Regions from separate parts of the Peribacillus sp. FSL K6-1552 genome, predicted to be linked through region 2. Evidence: riboswitches for the same ligand, from Rfam matches in the RefSeq annotation. Region 2 holds a riboswitch; the other holds the start of a gene.
The links. Region 2 has a riboswitch for preQ1 ahead of NST21_RS21725 (VUT family protein). Riboswitches for the same ligand answer to the same signal wherever they lie in the genome.

Region 1: linked by a shared signal. The riboswitch ahead of NST21_RS02295 (QueT transporter family protein) and the one ahead of NST21_RS21725 (VUT family protein) in region 2 are both predicted to bind preQ1.

Annotation. Positions count from the first base shown of each region.
Region 1 is NZ_JBBOST010000001.1:480,115-487,827, reverse strand. It holds gene NST21_RS02320 (sigma-54-dependent transcriptional regulator) at 1-767, shown strand, start outside; gene adhP (alcohol dehydrogenase AdhP) at 845-1,858, opposite strand; gene NST21_RS02310 (DUF3892 domain-containing protein) at 2,137-2,433, shown strand; gene NST21_RS02305 (hypothetical protein) at 2,619-3,431, opposite strand; gene NST21_RS02300 (YbaK/EbsC family protein) at 3,695-4,216, opposite strand; PreQ1 riboswitch class I at 4,386-4,430, shown strand; gene NST21_RS02295 (QueT transporter family protein) at 4,437-4,922, shown strand; gene NST21_RS02290 (TVP38/TMEM64 family protein) at 5,044-5,700, shown strand; gene NST21_RS02285 (PAS domain S-box protein) at 5,816-7,441, shown strand; gene NST21_RS02280 (cadherin-like beta sandwich domain-containing protein) at 7,531-7,713, opposite strand, start outside.
Region 2 is NZ_JBBOST010000001.1:4,507,764-4,515,476, forward strand. It holds gene NST21_RS21690 (anti-repressor SinI family protein) at 69-239, shown strand; gene NST21_RS21695 (DUF421 domain-containing protein) at 415-1,119, shown strand; gene NST21_RS21700 (alpha/beta hydrolase) at 1,299-2,039, opposite strand; gene NST21_RS21705 (PadR family transcriptional regulator) at 2,349-2,669, shown strand; gene NST21_RS21710 (permease prefix domain 1-containing protein) at 2,669-3,532, shown strand; gene NST21_RS21715 (TolB family protein) at 3,545-4,576, shown strand; gene NST21_RS21720 (hypothetical protein) at 4,637-5,125, shown strand; gene NST21_RS21725 (VUT family protein) at 5,144-5,686, opposite strand; PreQ1 riboswitch class I at 5,738-5,780, opposite strand; gene NST21_RS21730 (TetR/AcrR family transcriptional regulator) at 6,042-6,611, shown strand; gene NST21_RS21735 (DUF4260 domain-containing protein) at 6,663-7,010, shown strand; gene queE (7-carboxy-7-deazaguanine synthase QueE) at 7,092-7,713, opposite strand, start outside.

The DNA of each region.
Region 1 (7,713 bases), 4.0 Mb from region 2:
AACAACGAAAAGGTTTCTTTGAAATTGCAGGGAATGGCACCCTTTTCCTCGACGAAATTGCCGACGCGAGTCCGGCCATACAAGTCAAATTGCTTCGAGTTTTGGAAACACGGGAATTTATGCGTGTCGGAAGTAGCGGAACATTAAGAACAAATGCCCGCTTAGTAGCCGCCTCCAATGAAAATCTGCAGCAGGCAGTTGAAAAAAACAAATTCCGGGAAGACCTATTTTATCGACTGAACGTCGTCACTCTTGATATCCCCGCCTTGCGTAACAGAAAAGAAGATATTCCCCTCCTTGTCCGACATTTGGTTGAAAGAACTGGCCAGGCAGATATCTCCTTTTCCAATGAAGCTATTGAAAAATTACAGCAATACGACTGGCCCGGTAATATACGCGAATTATCTAATGTAATCATGCGAACTCTCACTCTTGCTGACCATAAACAGGAAATCTCGGCAAATGATATCCTTCTATCTACCAACCAGGTTACTCCAATAAAAAAAGACCCGCCGAATGCGAATCAGTCGACTGAAAATCATCTCGAAGAATGGCGTAAACAGCTGGTTGCCGACTTTAATGAGAAAGATGAACTAATGCTCGAGGAAATCCTTAAGGAAATCAAACAACTCGAATCTACAATTGGCAAAGAACTCGTCATGCAGGCACTTCAAAAAACCTATGGAAATCGAAATGAAGCGGCAAAGCGTTTGCAGATCTCCATGAGAAAATTGCGATATATATTAAATGAGAAGAATCAGACATAATCTAATTATAGAATTCTTATAAGCTACCTAGAACAAACGAGGGTGCCCGATTTTAGGACCCCCTCGTTTGTTTATTTCTATTCTAAAGTTAATACGATTCGTCCGTTGATTTCGCCCTTTTCCATCATTTGAAACACGTCGTTGATTTCATCAAGCGTTCTCGTTTCAATATTCGTCCTTACTTTGCCATCAGCCGCAAATTGAACAGCTTCTTGTAGATCTTTTCTTGTACCAACGATTGACCCTTTTACAGTCACCCCATTTAGTACCGTATCAAAAATTGGAATTGGAAGTTCGTCATTCGGCAATCCGACAACGACCAATGTTCCACCCCTTTTAACTGAACTGTAAGCTTGTTCGAAAGCTTTTTTCGTAACCGCTACAGAAATGGCTGCTTGTACTCCACCAACTTTTTCCTTTATGGCTTGTACAGGATCGCTCTTAAGACCATTAACCGTGAAATCTGCTCCTAATTCTGTAGCCAGATCAAGCTTATCATCTTGAATATCAACGGCAATGACATTAAAGCCCATAGCTTTCGCGTATTGAAGAGCAACATGACCCAATCCACCAATTCCATAGATTGCTACCCAATCTCCAGGTTTAGCTTCTGACACTTTAAGCGCTTTATAAGTCGTTACACCAGCACAGAAAATCGGTGAAACTTCCGCAAAGTCAAGCCCTTCAGGAACCTTGACCACATATTTTGCTGGCGCTTTGCAATATTCCGCATAACCGCCATCCACAGAATATCCTGCATTCAATTGATCCAGGCAAAGCGTTTCCCGTCCAGTCAGACAGTATTCACAATCGCCACATGCCGAGTAAAGCCATGGAATCCCAACGCGGTCACCAACCTTTAATGTAGTAACGCCTTCTGCCACCTTCTCAATAATGCCTACACCCTCATGTCCAGGAATAAGTGGCAGCTTCGGTTTTACCGGCCAATCACCATGTACCGCATGTAAATCGGTATGACACACGCCACATGCTTTAATTTTCACTAATATCTCACCATATTCTAATTCTGGGATTGGTACATCTTTAATCTCAAGCTCTTGATTAAATTCATTGACGACCGCCGCCTTCATTGTCTTAACGTCTTGTATTTTTTTTGCATCCGCAGTACTTGCCCCTTGTTTTACATTCATGATTCATATTCCTCCCTTTTTTAAGTGGATATTTCTCACTTCCACTTATTTATGATGCAAGTGCCATGCCAGAAGAATAAAGCCCGGACAACAGTCTTTTCAAAAAAAAATGCCGAAAAGTCGGCCCATTTTGACAAAAATGCGGCTCAATCTGGACGAAACCTGGTTTGTATATTGCTGACCAAATAGCTCACCCTATAAATAGGAGGTGTCCAAGCATGGACCAATTTGAAAAAGCATATGAATCCTACAAACAGCAGGGAACCCCACAAGTAAATCAACATGATACAACTGGAAAAGAAGAAATTATCGCAGTACGAAAAAATGAAGATGACAATATTATTGCCATCAAAACAAACTCTGGGCGGGAGCTTGACTATCCCACCGCTCTTTCGGAAGCTAAGGCAGGCAACCTCGCCAATGTTGATGTCTTCCATAAATATGGCCGTGACATATTGCGGAGTGAGCCCGATGGGGTAAAGGAAAATAACCTGGATGAACTACCAGAGTTCTAACTATTTGAAGAAGCTGCCTCACGTATGGGCAGTTTTTTTCTGTCAGGGGGGTTAAACAAAAAGGAACCAGCATAGTAGCTGGTTCTCCATAATTCCGGTTCGCCTTAAAGATGCGGTACAGCTCTGTTTTAAAATTGCAGAGTTATTTGAAGTATGGTCTACCTAAGAAGTCTCTCACCATCATTTTATTTTTCATACCGATAGGATTCAGAGATTTCGAGCAGTTGGCCACAGGATTCCACCACTTCGATGATTTCTATCCAAGACATGTCCAACCCAAGTTCATTAGCATGAGAAATCTTATCCCGTAATTTCCGGATGGCATTCGCATCTTTCTTTCCTTTACTTTTAGAAGGAATTTGGAAGAAGGACCTCAATTCCTGATCTTTATGAATGATATCGAATTTATCACTGATTTGCAGACACTCTATTAAATTGATATCCTCATTTTTATCGATTCTCCTCCTATATAATTCGGTAGCCTTTTCTAAACGATCTCCGCTGATCATTGGATACCAACTGTCATCCCCGAATTTATCCATGATGATATCGCTCATCCTCATTTCCAAAAGGGTAATATAGCCAAAAATCAGCATTCTGATTGGAGGCTTTTGCAGATCAGCGTGGGTAATCAACTTTTTAATTGAATTATTTTCTAACACGAACACCCTCGTTTTATTCTTAAAAATATGGAGAAGTTGAATCAAAGGGGTTGAATCCGAAACCAATTCTCTTGGTGTAAAACATTTCAAATACTCCGCAATCTTGCCTTCACCAAGTTCTTGCCTTTCGATATATCCGATAATTTCCCCTTGATCCTCTACGGCCAATATATCGAAATTCTTTTTTTCCAATTCTTTTTGTATCTCCAGTGCTAAATCGTTTTTATGGCAAAACTCAAGCTCCTGGGCAATGCTCTTAACCGTGATATTTTCTTCATAAAGAGTTTTAAGACTGAGATAACTGCTATTGTTTTTTTTATAGCTTCCATTGAACATCTTTAACCCTCCACTTACGAACTTTCTTAACGATTTGCCTATGCGCCATGTTGAACAAACCTCCCCTAATTAGACCGTTAATTTACATCTGCGGTCAACTTTTCAGAAGAAAATGGGAGCAAACCTATTAGGAACAAGTTAAAAGCTTATAACTAAAAACCCAGTAATAAAAAGGGAACAGGTAATGTCTCTCGTTATCAACAAATAAAGTCCACCAAAGTGGACTCATTTCCATTCTATGTGGTTCTTTTTGGTACGATAAATCAAAATCCATCAACTGCCTTACCTACTACTGCTTCCTCATTCTGCTCTTCTTCCCATGCCTTACAAACATCAACCCAATCCTTCGCTCCTGAATATTCAAATAATTCAGCGAGTTTAAGTTCTATTGCAGAGTTCGCACTTCCACATGCTGGGAATAAAGACTCAAAGCGCTTCATCGACACATCAAGGAAAACATCTAGGTCATTTGCCAACCCAAACGGGCAGACTCCTCCAATGGCATGACCAGTCTGTTCAAGCACATCCTCAGCTGACAACATTCGTGCCTTGAACCCGAACGTCTGACGAAATTTCTTATTATCCACTTTTGCGTCTCCTGCTGCTACGACCAAAATTGCATGCTCACCTTCCCCCTTAAAGGAAAGAGTCTTAGCAATCCGCGCTGGAATAACACCGATGGTTTCTGCTGCTTCAATCACCGTAGCACTCGATGTTTCGAACTCCATTACATCGCCTTCCCGACTCCATTTTTTAAAATGGCTTTTGACACTCTCGATCGACATAATTTATTCACTCCTTTGAAGTACATATTGAAATAATATCATCCTTCTTTGCAAAAAATCAAAACTCCTTTTGGACTGCCCTCCCTGAAAACTTATATATATTAAAACCATTCTTTACAAATTGACGAAACAAGCCTACATGGGATACTATTAGTCTTCTGGCAAAAGCCTAAACGTGGTTCGTAACCATCCCACGATAAAAAACTAGGGAGAGAGTAAAATGAATGTTCGTACACTCGTGATAAGCGGGTTATTGGCCGCCTTATATGTGGTGGTCTCATTTGTGTTTCAACCAATATCATTTGGAATATACCAATTTCGGGTTCCGGAAATATTGAATCATCTGATTGTATTTAATAAAAAATATATCTACGGCATAGTGGGCGGCGTTTTCATATCGAATCTGCTCTTTTCGCCGATGGTGCCATATGATTTGATATTCGGGGTAGGGCAATCTCTGCTTGCCTTATTGCTTGTCATTTTTGCCTCACGCTTCATAAAGAGCATTAAAGGACGGATGATCGTTACGATTATCTTTTTCACGTTCACAATGTTTTTAATTGCAATCGAACTGAACCTTGCCCTGGATTTACCATTCTTGTTAAGCTGGATGACCACGGCTGTCGGTGAGTTCATCGTCCTTTTAGTTGGTGCGCCAATTATTTATGGAATGAATAAAAGAATTCAGTTTGAAAAGTGGCTATAAAGGAATCTTCGCGTTGTTAACCCACTATAATGGAAAAGAGCTGTCTGCTTCATGCGGAAGCTCTTTTTTTCACCATTGAACCTGAAGATGATAAACTATTAGTATGAATGGTGGTGACCTTTTGAAAAAAATACTGACCTTAATCGGTCTACTGGTAATAGTAATATTTATCGTTTCCAATGCAGAATTGTTCACCATGGTTTGGAAAAGTGATTTGGATTCAGTTATAACCATATTGACAGAAAACCTTTTGCTTACTTTTGTTGTGACATTTGTGTTGATGATTGTCCAAAATTCTTTTACCATTATACCCTTAATTTTACTCCTAACCATCAATGTCGCGATATTTGGATTCATATATGGGTACCTATGGAGTTGGGTTACAAGTGTCGTTGCATCAGGATTCATTTTTTATGCAGCCAGGAACTGGTTTCAGGCACCTCTCTTAAAGAAAATGGGCCCAAAATGGAAAGAATCCGTTGTAGAGCATGGATTTATGTACGTGTTTACCGGAAGGATATTCCCACTCATACCAACAAGTTTAATTAACTTGGCAGCAGGAGTCAGTTCTGTAACCTTCAAGGATTTTTTATTAGCGACCGCACTCGGCAATCTTATATACTTTTTCTTTCTATCCTTAATCCCTTATGGTCTCCTATCTGTGGAAATGAACGAATATACACTAGCTGTACTCGCCTTCCTCTTCTTACTATTTTTCCTTATCTATAAACGCTTTAAGAAGAAAAAGAAAGTAACCTTCTTCAGGAAAAACAGGTGACTGTTAGGGTTCCTGTTTTTTTATTTATGATTCTGCATATATTTTTCTTTGATAGTTTGTTAAAATGTGTATGTATTTTTAACCTTTGAAATGTCGTAAATCAGGGAGAATCTCCATGTCCAAACGCTCCATTTTAGTACTATATATCCTATTTGGGACTCTTACACTAGTCGTGTTCGACTACTTTTTAACTACTAATATTGAAAACAAAGAGGTCTTTATTCAACTCCAAAGAGCAGAAGGAATTGTTTTTCTTTTAACAATAGGCTTGATTTTATTTCTTTATTTGGCTAAAAGAGAAAAATTCAAGCAATTAAAAGAAGAGGAACAGCGTCGTCGCACGCTCATTAATTCAATGGTAGACTTCGTTAACTTCAAGGATGGAGATGGCCGATGGCTTGAATCCAACACCTTTGGTCTGCAATTATTTCAATTGGAACATGTAGACTATAAGGGGAAAAAAGACAGTGAGCTCGCAGAATACTCCGAATTTTATAAAGAGTCGTTAATCTACTGTGAAATTTCAGATGAAGAAACGTGGATAAAAAAGGAGATTACGCGGTGTGAGGAAATCATCCCGCTACCCAACGGCAATCATAAGACCTTTGATACCATCAAAGTTCCTTTGTTCTTTGAAGATGGTTCACGAAAAGGATTAGTGGTCATTGGCAGGGATATTTCTGAAAGAGTTGTCGCAGAAAATCAATTATTTGAGAGTGAACAGCGCTATAAATCATTGTTCGAACACAACCCTTATCCGATGCTGATGCTTGATTTATCCGGAATAATTACCACCGTCAATCCAAGGTTTGAAACAGTTACAGGCTTTCATCAAGAAGAAATCCAAGGTGCCTCTTTTATTGAGTTAAACTTTTCCGCAGAAGATGAAGAACTGATTCGTACATCCTGTCAATACGTCGTGGAAAACCAAAAGGGGATAAAAAAAGGAAAAGATATAGAGTTTCTCACGAAATCTGGGAAGTCTCTTTTACTTTCATGTACATTTGTCCCGATGCTTATTGGAAATGAATTAGTCGGAATTATTACCTATGCTAAAGATGTAACTCAAATCCGAGAAACGGAAGCACGCTTAAGAAGAACCGAAAAGTTGTCAATAGTCGGTGAACTTGCTGCCAGTGTAGCACACGAAGTACGTAACCCATTAACTTCTTTAAAAGGATTCGTCCAGTTACTTAAAAAGAGCGACCACCCCTTTGAACAATACTACACTATTATGCTCAGTGAATTAGACCGAATCAATCTGATTGTAAGCGAATTACTTGTTCTTGCAAAACCTCAGGAACTCCCATTCAGTAAACACCAAATTATTGAACTGATGGATGAAGTCAAAACCTTGCTTAAACCAGAGGCAGACTCATATTCTACAAAAATATCGATAGATGTAAAAAATGAAATCCCGCTTCTTTCATGTGAGGCAAATCAGCTCAAACAAGTGTTTATAAACATGATTAAGAACTCTATGGAGGCCTCCGCCGATCACATTTGGATTGATTTCGAGCAAATAGACAATACCCTTTCCATAACCATCAGGGATAATGGAAGTGGAATCGAAAAAAATCGTTTGAAACATCTAGGAGAACCTTTTTATTCATCTAAAGAAAGAGGAACGGGTCTAGGATTGACCGTTAGCTGCCGAATTATTGAGGCGCACAGAGGAAAGGTTCGTTTTAACAGCGAGCTCAATCATGGAACCGAAGTCAAAATTGTTTTACCAATATAAGTTTCAGGACAAGCCTATTAAATCTTGTCCTTTTTTTGTAGTCTAAAAAAAGACACCTTCAAATTTTTTGAAACAGTCCCTTGGTAATATTAAAAAAGAGAGAGAACGAATTTCTTTATTTTCTCCAAAAATGAAATGGATTCTGTTGATTGATTATCCATCGGCATCATCTGGCTACCTCTGTTATTGGATTTAAGGTTTTCCGATTTACTAGATGTACTCATTTGTGTTGCTCCAACTACTGCCTCTTTTTCAGTTTTGGCATCATCTAC
Region 2 (7,713 bases):
ATTCTTTTTACGTTTCTAACTATTATTCCTCTGCGAAATTTAAAATATAGTTGATAGGGAGTATTATTATGAATTCTATAAAGCAATCGCAGCAGGAACCGCTAGAAAGAATGTGGATTGCACTTATGATTGAAGCCAAACAAAGCGGAATAACAAAAGAACAGGTCAGAAAATTTATTAGACAGCATCAAATGAATAATACTTTCGAAACAGATTTACAGCCGCAAATGGAAGATTAGTTTGTAGGAATAATAATTTCAAAACGAATAAAAGATGGACTCCATATGGAAGTCCATCTTTTATCTGAAAATCTAATTAATTTGTACTTCATCTATATTATTTTCTTGTGATAATCATTGGTCAAAAGCTCCATACTAAACCTTAAACCCCATTAAACAAGGATGTGAGTTTAGGATGGACTTTTTTCACGGCCAAGAAGCACTTACTATAATTCAGTGGATCTTAAGGGCCATTGTATCTTACTTCTTTTTACTTTTTGCAGCTAAAATAATGGGGCAACGAGCTATTTCTCAGTTAAGATTACTTGATTTTTTAATAGCATTAATTATTGGAAACATCCTTGCCCATCCTTTATCTGATGAACAGTTAGGTTTAAAGGGACCATTGATAACGACTGCCGTATTAGTACTTTTATATATTTTTTGCGTTTTTTTGAGCCTAAAGTGGGGAAAACTTCGAAGTTTTTTTGAAAACTCTCCCTTTCCCCTTATAGAAAATGGGCAAATTATTTACAAAAGCTTAGCCAAAGCAAGAATCTCTATCGATTTTTTATTATCTGAATTAAGAAAAGAAAAAATTGAAGATATTCAAAAAGTTGCTCTTGCATTATGGGAACCAGATGGTACAATTTCATTTTTTTTAAACCCTCAATATGAAGCCGTAACCCCTGCCGATTTAGAACTAGTAACAAAAACCTTTTCTTTTCCTAGAACGATTATTAAAGAGGGAAAAATTGATTTTAGTGAATTAACCCGCATTGGTAAAGACGAAGAATGGCTTAAAAACCGAATAAAAACTGCATACAGTGAGGACGTATATGATATTTTATTAGCAACCATTGATAATAACGATACAGTGAAAATCTTTTTATACAACTAGATTTTGAAGCTAAACCATATATAGTAAGTCCTCTTAGCTATGCCTCTATTTAATACGATTTACTTTTACTTAAAGAGAGAGTAGTTTTATACCCTGAATATGTTAAAGGCCACCAAATTGGTGGCCTTCTTAGGACAAGATTACCCCTGTTTATACATAGAGAAAGTTTCCCTCTGCTTCTACCAAAGTAGTGTATTTAAGAACTTATACACATCTTCATAAACCTGCTCACGTTCTTTGCCTAATGTGATTATATGGCCAGAGTTTTCGTACCATATCAAGTGTTTATGCTGCGTATCGACTTCACTGAAAATCGCTGTAGCACTGTTCGTATAGTCGGGATCATCCAAGCGCCCTTGTAAAACAAGAGTTGGTGATGTGATTAAATCTAAATTTTCACCAGTCTCATTTATTATATTCACCACATCTTTCAGTGAAGTCATAGGCTCTTCTTCCAACAGCTTCACTTCGGCAGCAATTTGGTCTGCATCTTTGCCTTCAAACTTCTTATAAGCCTGTGCATAATTGAGCAAGCGGTTTTTTTGTCGATCGATACTTTTTCCTTGCGTCGGAGCGCACATTGAAACCACCCCTATCACAGGAAGTTCAATTCCTACTTTTAATGAGAACACTCCTCCTAAAGAAATTCCTACAACAGCAATTTCCTCGTAGCCTTCATCTTTAAGGAATTGATAACCATCCACTACGTCTTTCCACCATTCCTTTGGACCTGTTTTAGCAAGTTCCTCGGCCGATACTCCGTGCCCTCTATAAAGAGGCCCGTGACAGGTATAGTCGCGATCATTCAGGTATTTCCCTAATTTTTTCATATCTCCTGTACTTCCGGTAAACCCGTGAAGTAAAAGAACAGCTCTATTTCCACCTCTGTATGTGAATGACTCAGGTGCTTTCACTTTCATCTATCTAGGACCTTCTTTCTGCTCTTGTTGATAAATAGAATCTAAATGATTTTCAAAAAAAAATCAATTAATACCCCTTGAGTGGGATTTCTTCTATCCTATTCCGTATTTTCATTAAAACAGTTAAATCAAGTATATAGTATCCTTACCACACTCTTTACAACTCATCCGTTCAGAAGCACATTTTACTATGATTGATTTTATTTAGCAATCGTCATTTAACCATTTTTTTTTAAAAAAGTAAAATATACCTTGTAATACGATGTACATCGTATTACACTAAAGCAAATGAAAAAAGAAGGTGATTTTTTGGATAAAGAATTGATGAAGGGAAGTATTGACCTCCTCCTGCTTTCACTTCTTTCACAAAAAGAGCTGTATGGCTATGAAATGACGAAGATTCTAAGGCAAATGAGCGAGGGGCAATACGAAATCAGTGAAGGCACCCTATATCCGGCTCTTAAGCGTTTAGAAAGAAAGGAATTTATAGAAGGGTATTGGAAAGAGTCCGAGTCCGGGCGCAGGAAATATTATCGTATCACAGACAGCGGCCAAACCGAGCTTGAACGTAAACGCAGCAGCTTTACCTTCCTTGAAAATTTAGTTCGGAAAAGCGCAGAGGATTTCTGATGAAAACAACATTTGAAAGGTATGTAAAAAAAATAGTCAACCAAACCGATTGTACCAAGGAAGAAAAAGAAGATATGTTTGAAGAACTGCTTCTCCATCTGGAGTTGAGCCGGGATGATTTAATAAAGCAGGGGAAGACCCCAAAAGAAGCCGAGAAAATGGCATTAATCCTTTTTGGCGACGAATGGGAAATCGGCAGTCAAATTCAGCAGGCCCTTTTTCCATACCGAAAAGAGCTTATGCTGACTTTATCCATCGTTTCAATTCTTTTTACGTTTTCGGTGTATGCGTTGCAACTATTCCAAGAAGGAGATGCTTACATCGGCTGGCTTCTTTTTTCGATACTGACTAGTGCAACTTTACTCTCACTTACACTTAACCTCCTAGTCTCTATCAACCGGAAAATCATGGTCAACATCGTGTTAGTGACCCATGCCCTTGTCTATATATATGGATGGGGAATCGCGTCCGCCCTTGACTTTACATTATTTCCTTTATTCAGCCTGATTATGGCAGCGATTCTCCTACTATCCCTTTACCTCATTTACAAAACAGCCTTGGTTCTTCCAGGATATAGTGGAAAGAATTTAAAAAAAGCAAAACTTCTGCACATTTCCAATATTACACTCGGCATCTTGATTTTGTCAGTTACCTTATTTTTCTTATATGCTTTTTTAATCTTCTCAAGTGAAGTCCAGCCGTTTATGCTATTATTTTTCATCCCGACTGTCTTATGGATTTCGTTATATATCCTACAGATTAAACTGTTAAAAAAGCATCCTACGGCATCAAATATATGTGCTGTTCTACAGGTATTACTTGTTCTAGCAATTATTTTTACGATGATGATACTCTACCGTTAAGGAGTCCTTCAAATGAAAAAGAAGCACATCTATCTCATTCTGATCACGCTTGCGATTGTGACTGTCTTGTTTGTCATCGCCGGCTTGGTCTTTAAAAAAGAAGAAAATGAAAAGCAGCAGGGCTTAACCAATCAATACGACGTATCCACTCAAGGTACAATTGCATACGTCACACACTTAAAGGGAAAACCACAATTAAAACTCTATAATCCTACATTATCCGTTGAAAAAAAAGTCCTTGAATTGAGCAACGATGAACAAATCCTCGACCCGACTTATTCCTACGATGGAAATATGCTTGCATTTATTGTAGCTAAAAAAAACCAAGAAGAAGATTCAACTAGTTCCATTCAGCTTTTTGATATGAAATCACAGAAAATCAGTGAATTATTCAAAGCAGACTTCCTGATCACAGAACTCGATTTCACAAAAAGCGGCCGCTCTCTCTTTTATATTGGAGCCGGTTCGTTTAAAAACTATTCGCCGATCACGGGTCCCCGCCCTCACGATCTCGATATTTATGAATTTGATATAGAAAAAAAGGAGTCCACCCAACTGACCTCTTTTAAGAAATATGGTCTTAGTTCTCTAAATGTCAACACTGATGGAAAAGCCGCTTATTATCAAACCGATGATGATGCGGATGCTAAAACGGCTGATGAGATTTTCGAAACGCATCAACGGATTTTCAAAGTGAAATTTGACCAAACGGGTATCGAAACCGTCACAGACTCTAAACGTGATGTCGATATTTTTGATTTCACAATTACCCCGGATGAAAAAACGATGATTTTCCAGTCCATCTCCAACGAGCAATCAGGTAGTACCTATATTTATGAGCTTTATAGCTATGACCTCAAAACCAAGACCGAAAAGCAGCTGACCCATCTTCAAGAATACACAGATCGCCCAGTCATCAGCAGCGATTCAAAAACAGTCTATTTTATGGTAGATAAGAAATTCGGCAAAAGCGATCCACAGTATCACCTATATAAAGTGGGGATTGATGGAGACAACCCAGAAGAAATTTTGTTACCTAATTAATAAAAAAGCTTCCGACACCAATTATTGACGGTGCCGGAAGCTTTTTTTATGGGGTTACTCATGAATTTGGCTGATTTACTCGTGAATTATCACGATTTACTCGTGAGTTTGGCTGGTTTACTCGTGAATTATCACGATTTACTCGTGAATTATCACGATTTACTCGTGAGTTTGGCTGGTTTACTCGTGAATTATCACGGTTTACTCGTGAGTTTTCACGACTTACTCGTGAATTTCTGTGTTACTCGTGAATTATCACGATTTACTCGTGAATTTGGCTGGTTTACTCGTGAGTTTTCACGATTTACTCGCGAACCTATAATTCACACAAAAAAAAGAACCAAATTTGGTCCTTCCTTCTCGACTTATACAGATCGTTTCCTATTTATATTAATGTTTACGTTTCTCATGATTGTCTATTCCCTTATGCTTCCGATAATTGGCGCAGGAGAGCTTCATACAGTCTCCTTGGACATCCGGACCATATTTTTCACGAAAAGCTTCCAGGCAATAGCATCTATCTTCTTCCTTTTTGGGTCCATCCATTGAGTGCTTCCCTCCTACTATTTAACCGGAGATAACGCGCTTCTCCAGTCTTACATTGATCCGGCCCAACAGCGCGGCACCGATTGACTGAATGACTGTTTTAACAATGATTTGGCCAAAAATCGCAGCGGGTACGGCTTCCCATGGCAGAACGTTGGCACCCAGTGGGCTAAGTCCAATCACAACAAATATCACCGAATCGAAAAATCCTCCGACAATCCCGCTGTAAAATACTCTCCAACTCATCGGAAGTTTTAACCGGGTATATATCTCAGTATCAGCTGTTTCTGCCACCACGAACGATAGTGCAGAAGCAAACACAATTAATAGGGTATCTCCTAATAAAAATGATACGCATGCTGATAAAATTAGTGCCGTGACAATGCACACATACGTCTTCACTCTGCCAAATTTATTCTGAACTAGATCCCGAAAGATAAAGGTTCCCCCGATGAGTAATGTCCCCATCGGTATAATAAACACACCAAAATGTAATGGTTCAAAAGCTGCTGTAACCACATTCGCGGTGACAATGGACACTAAATACAATATAATTCTTAACATTTCTTACATTCTCCTTATACAGAAAAAACAGCACCCTAAGAAAGAGTACTGCTCTTCTTAGTTTTTTTGAGAGGGTAGCTAGAACCTCTTCCGCATGAGCGGATTATCTTTTTCCTAATTTATCGTAGCTTGAAAACGAATGGAAATCAAGAAGTTTCCACATTACCTATTTATAAAACGAATTCAGTAAATACTTTATTAATAATTAGACTTATGGCTGATGTTTCGAATTTTGTTACTACATATGTGGATTGGAGTAGCTCCTGTCAAATCATTTTATTCTAATATTTGACAATTATAAAACACTGCTATATGATGTTATTAACCACTGGTCAATAAATATGGAGGTGATACTATGTCACCAAGGAAATCAGATGGAAAAGAATTATCTAAGGAAATGGTATTGAATGAAGCCCGGAAACTCTTTGCATCCGTTGGGTATTCAAAAGTTTCAATGCGGCAATTAGCTAAAACATTAGATTGTAGTCATGGCGCTATTTATTATCATTTTAAAAATAAAGCCGAAATATTTTATAGTTTGGTAAAAACGGATTTTTCTCTATTGAATAATAAAATAGATGATATCATCCTAACTGAAAATAATGCTTCTCAAAAAATAGAGAAGATATTACTATGCTTTATAGAGTTTGGGTTAACCCAGCAAAATCATTATGCAATCATGTTTTTATCTAAAGAAAAAGAAATTCAACATTTACTTCAACTTGATTCTAATAAAACATATGAAAAACTAATCAGTTCTCTGACTGACCTTACAGAAAATAAACTAAACCCCGCATCAATATGGTCTATTTTCCTTTCGCTCCACGGCTTTATAACTTTTTATATTAATACACAACTTTCATATCAAGATGTAAAAAGCTTAGCTAATTTTCACGTTAAAAATATTATGAAGAGTATTGTATAATTTTTTTCACATTAATTGACCAATGGTTAATAAAGATTAGGAGGCTTAAATATGGTGAAAAAATTAATACATTCTGAAGGGCTTATGGTTCTTATAGCGATAATTTATATCTATTCAATAAATGAATTTAGCTGGTGGATTTTCCTTTTATTACTATTAACACCTGACATATCTATGTTAGCCTATCTAATCAATAATCAAATTGGTGCCAAGGTTTATAACTTGTTTCATACTTATACAATATCAATACTCATCATTTTACTAGCTGTTTCTCTAAACCAGGATACAATTTTAATGGTAGGTTTAATTTGGACGGCTCATATTGGAATGGATCGTTTTTTAGGATATGGCCTTAAATACACAACGGCTTTCAAGGCTACGCACATTCAGGAGGTATAATAGTGGTATTTAGTTTATTTTCCGTATAAAAAAAGCAGTGTGATTGATCTTGCGCATCACACTGCTTCTTACTCTCTTCCTTTACACTCCCCGCTTATTTCCCCATATATACGTATGCAGCTGCGGCAGCACTTTCACATTTCTAAGTTCATCATCAGATATTACTTTATCAATTAGCTCTTCATATTTTTTCAAAAGTCCGCTAATCAGCTGCTGATCATTAGCCGTCCTGCTGTCATCATTGCCAACCTGCAAATAAAAAGGAATATCCGGGTACCGGAAATGTACGTTTTTGGCATACTGATAATCTTCATCATCAAAGACTACAACCTTCAACGAGACATGATTATCGGGATTTCGATTGGCAAGATTAGATATTATTCGATCAAGCACCTCAAAGTCCGTGTTCATCCTAGAACTCGGCGGCTTAGGTGAAATAGTCAGTTCATCAATATCGAGAAACCAATCCTGCCAACGGCTTCCCTGCGTTTCCACGCCGATTTTCATTCCATTATCTTTTAAAATTGCTATCAAGCCATCTAGATTTTTCAGCAGTGCTGGATTTCCACCTGATATTGTAACGAAGGAAAAGCCCTCACCGCCAATTCGCTTCAGCTCATCCCATATATCTTCGGCAGTCATTTGAACTGTATCTTCCTTACCAGTGCCGTCCCAAGTAAACGCGGAATCACACCAGGCACAA